2 regions of the Cupriavidus sp. H19C3 genome follow, and region 2 is predicted to be linked to the other one. Evidence: riboswitches for the same ligand, from Rfam matches in the RefSeq annotation. Region 2 holds a riboswitch; the other holds the start of a gene.

Region 1 (2,197 bases), 1.0 Mb from region 2:
TGCTGGGTCCGCCGGTCGGCGGCTTCCTGACCGACGTGCTGTCCTGGCGCGCGGTGTTCTGGATCAACGTCCCGGTCGGCGCGGTGGGCCTGGCGCTCACCGCGTGGCTGATTCCTCCCTCCGCACCCGAGCATCCGCCGGCGCCCGACCTGGCCGGCATGACGCTGATCGCGGCGGCATTGACGGCTCTGATGCTTGGCGTGGAAACCGTCGGCCGGGGCCTGTTGCCCGGCATCGTGCCGGTGGCCTGCATCGTCGCCGGCCTGCTGCTGTTCTGGCTGACGGTCCGCCATTGCCGGCGCCGCGCGGATCCCGCCATCGACTTCTCGCTGCTGCGCATCCCGACCTTCCATGCCGCCACGGTGGCCGGCAGCCTGTTCCGCGCCGGCGCCGGTGCGCTGCCCTTTCTGGTGCCGCTGACGCTGCAGGTCGGCTTTGGCCTGAGCGCCTCGGTCAGCGGGTTGATCTCGCTGGCGAGCGCGCTGGGGTCGTTCTGCATGCGGCCGATGACGCGTTTCGCGCTCAAGAAGATGTCCGTGCGCACCGTGCTGATGGTCGGCAGCGTCTCGTTCGGCGCGGTGCTGCTGGTGTGCACGGCGCTGTCGCCGGCCTGGCCCGCGGCGGCCATCTTTGTGGTGCTGCTGCTGGGCGGGCTGTCACGCTCGCTGAGCTTTGCCTCGATGGGTGCGCTGGCCTTTGCCGACGTGCCGCAGGCGCAGCTCTCCGCAGCAACTTCGTTCCAGGGCACGGCGCAGCAGATGATGAAGGCGGTAGGCGTGGCGATCGCGGCCGGCTCGCTGCAGGTGACGATGCTGTGGGGCGGGCGCACCAGCGCGAATCGCTTCGACTTTGCCTGCGCCTTCCTGGCCACGGCGATGGTGGTGCTGGCATCGCTGCCGATGTTCGCGCGCCTGTCGCCGGAAGCGGGCGCGGGGATTGCGGGCAAACCCGCGCACAAGGCGGGATAGCGGAACGCCCCGCACATTGCGGCAGGCGGCAGGAATGCCGGCGGTCGTGCGGGCTCAGGTCTCGCCGAACCGAGAGCCGGCCCGCGCCTGCCAATGGCGGAGCCATCGGAATTACTTGTCGCCGCGAGTTCTGAGTACAATGCGCGCCGATGGCACGCCCAGTGCGCGCCTGACCGCAATGCAGGTGCCCACGTGGTCGTGGGTGAAACGGGAAACAGGTGCGCGACGTCGGCTGACCGGCGTAGCAAGGCCTGTGCTGCCCCCGCAACGGTAAGCAGGTCTGGAATGGATCGGGTCGGGCGCCGGCAGGCGCTTCGACAGCCACTGCGCAAGAGATAGCCGCGCGGGAAGGCGACCCATTCCGGGAGTCCAGCGCTCCCTGCCTGTCAGCCCGGATACCGGCCTGTATTCCTCATCGACACCATTTGCCCGGGCGGGGTCGCCCGGCTTTACGATGACATACAACCCGTCCGCGCCCTCCGCCGGCTGCTTGCGCCCGGCCAACCGGTCGTCACGCCCGGCCCATCGCCGCCCCCGCCGTGCCGTCATCGCATCGCTCGGCACGCTTGCCAGCCTCAGTAGTCCCTATGCATTGGCCGACATCGTCGCCGAGATCGTCGCGGAGATCGCGCCCAAAGACGCGACCGGAAGCGTGGCCAGAAACGTGGCACAAAGCGCGGCCGCAACCGGCGAGACCTCACTGCCTGCCGTCGTCGTCAGCGAATCCGCGCAGCCCGGACTGGCGCTATCCCGGCAGGCGTACACGGGCAGCCGCCTGGGACTGACGCCGCTGGAGACGCCGGCCAGCGTCGAAGTCATCAGCGGCGAGACCATGCGCGCGCGCGGCGATCAGAGTGTGCGCGAGGCCGTGACGCGAGCCACCGGCATTACCGCCAATCCGGCTCCCGGCAACGGCGGCACCTCGCTGGCCGCACGCGGCTTCGCGGGCCAGGGCTCGGTCATGCAGCTTTACGATGGCACGCGCATGTACGTGGCGTCGGGCACGGTGACGTTCCCGTTCGACACGTGGGCGGCCGACCGTATCGAGGTGCTGCGCGGCCCGGCGTCGGTCATGTACGGCGAGGGCGCGATCGGCGGCGTGATCAACGTGGTCCCGAAGCAACCGTTGCGCGGCCCGATCGAGAACGAACTGCAGATTACCGGCGGTACCGAGAAGACCGCGCGCGTCGCCTTCGACAGCGGCGGCAAGGTCAACGACAATCTGTCGT
Region 2 (2,197 bases):
GCTGTCGAACAGCGCGTTCTTCGTGCCCTCGCTGCGATCCTGGCTCTGCGCGATCTTCACACGCGTGGTCCAGTCCGGCAGCAGCCGGCCATTGACAAAGGCCGACAGCGTGTACAGCTCGCTGTCCATGCGCAGATCGTCGGTCGACCTGCCCAGCGTACTCGTGCTGTCGTACGACAGCTGGCTGTTCGAATAATAGGCCGCCACCCCGGCATCCCAGTCGGCGCTGAACTTGTGCCGCAACTGGCCGGAGACGCTGCGGTTCTCGTACGGGTTGTCGTTCGGGTTGGGCCCGCGCGTGAGCGGCACGCGCGGATTGTCGCGGCGCCACTGATCGACGTTGACCGCGGAAAAGCCATCGGTGCGAAAGATCGACCCGTTCAGGCTGAACGACGTAGCGCCGACCTGACCGCCGTACCCCACGCTGGCCGAGCGCGTCTTGTTGCTGCCGTACTCCACCTGCGCATTGCCAGCCGGGGCCTGGCCCACGCCACTCTTGGTAAAGATCTGCACCACGCCGCCGATCGCGTCGGAGCCATAGAGCGCCGACACGTTGCCGCGCACCACCTCGATATGGTCGATCTGGTCTGGCAGGATATTGGCCAGTTGCGCGGTACCGCCGCTGACGCCGGCCACGCGCACGCCGTCGATCAGGATCAGCACCTGGTTCGAGTTGGCGCCGCGCATGAACAGCGTGGTATTGGTGCCCATGCCGCCGGTCTGGGCAAATTCCACGCCGGCCTGACCACGCAGCAGCGTGCGCAGGTCGGGCGCTTGGGAATTGACGATGTCTTCCTGCGTGACGACAGTGGTGTGCGGCAGCGCGTCGGTAACGGCCTGCGCGGTGCGCGACGCGGTCACGACCACCGGCGCGAGCTCGGCCACGGAGCGCGACGCGGGAGTCGCTCCGGTCTCTGCGGGGGTGGGGGATTGCGCGAACGCAAGGGGAGGAGCCAGGCAGGCGAAGACGCCCATGCAGGCGGCCTGAAGCGGAGAACGCATGATTCGGATGGGAGGATGAATGCCGGTACCCGTTCCCCCGCGGGTCATATGGCGATGAGGCGCGCCGCCCTTGCATTCATGCTGTGTGCATCCATGCGGTGTGCATCCTGCATGCGTGCATGCGTGCGCGCCCACGTTCAGGCCGGTATCCGGGCTGGCGACATCAGGCCGGCCGCCTTCCCGTCTGCGTGAGGCATTCAGTGGCTTGTGGAGGGCCCTGCGCGGCGCGCCACGGCATCCGTGGGATGCGTGCATGCGCGTGCGCGGTCGCTTACCGTTGCGGGGGCAGCACAGGTTGGCTGGCGCCGGCGCGCGGCCGGGCTGGCTCCCTGTTTCCCGTTGAACTGCAACCCTGTCGCGGACAGGGTTGCGAGCACCTGGAACGTGCGCGAGTGTAGGGAGTTTCGCGGATCGCGTCAATGCGACGCCGACGCGTGGCGGCCGGCGGATTTGACGCGGCGTTACATGCTGTTGCATGCCGAACCATGCAACTTCCGCACGGTGCGTCGGTCAGATTGCCCTGACCGCCGTCGTGCGAAGGCACGCATCGGCTAGAATCCGGAAAACCCGACCTCAACCGGACACGACAGCACTATGCTCACTGAACTTGAACAACTGGCTGCCAAGATCGGGCGCGTGCTCCATCACGCGGATACGCTGGCGGCGGAAAACCAGCGGCTGCGCGCGGAGATCGACCGCCTGCAGGCGGAAGCCGGCCAGCTGCGCGGCGAACGCGAGGCCATGGCGGCCGATCGCGAGCTGCTCAATATCAAGATCGAGGAAGCCCAACTGCGCATCCAGTCGATCCTGGACAAGCTGCCGACGGCCAGCGACGCACGCCAGCTCGACCTGCTCGGCGACGGCAGTGCCGCTGGCGAGGCCGGCACCACACGCCCGCAACCGGCTCCCGGAGAACACGCATGAGCAACAAGCAAGTCGAAGTCACCATCGCCGGCCAGCCGTACCGCTTTGCCATCGCGCCCGACAACGAGGCTGCGCTGCTGGAGGCGGTGGCACTGGTCGATACCCAGATGAACAAGCTGAAGGGCAGCGTCTCCACCAAGGGCGTCGAGCGCGTGGCCGTGATGGCGGCGATCAGCATCGCATCGGATCTGCTCGCGCTGCGCCGCAAGCAGGAGGAAGACGGCGCGGTGCCGGTGGACGCGGTGCGCGCGCGCATTCGCGAACTGAACGA

The links. A riboswitch is a leader RNA that binds a small molecule or an ion and turns the genes downstream of it on or off. The one in region 2 is predicted to bind cobalamin.
Region 1: another riboswitch for cobalamin. It lies ahead of DFLDMN_RS14260 (TonB-dependent receptor); the one in region 2 lies ahead of DFLDMN_RS09640 (TonB-dependent receptor plug domain-containing protein).

The regions. Positions count from the first base shown of each region.
Region 1 is NZ_CP184985.1:3,100,047-3,102,243, reverse strand. It holds gene DFLDMN_RS14265 (MFS transporter) at 1-968, shown strand, start outside; cobalamin riboswitch at 1,134-1,389, shown strand; gene DFLDMN_RS14260 (TonB-dependent receptor) at 1,423-2,197, shown strand, end outside.
Region 2 is NZ_CP184985.1:2,075,210-2,077,406, forward strand. It holds gene DFLDMN_RS09640 (TonB-dependent receptor plug domain-containing protein) at 1-1,002, opposite strand, end outside; cobalamin riboswitch at 1,126-1,399, opposite strand; gene DFLDMN_RS09645 (hypothetical protein) at 1,597-1,926, shown strand; gene DFLDMN_RS09650 (cell division protein ZapA) at 1,923-2,197, shown strand, end outside.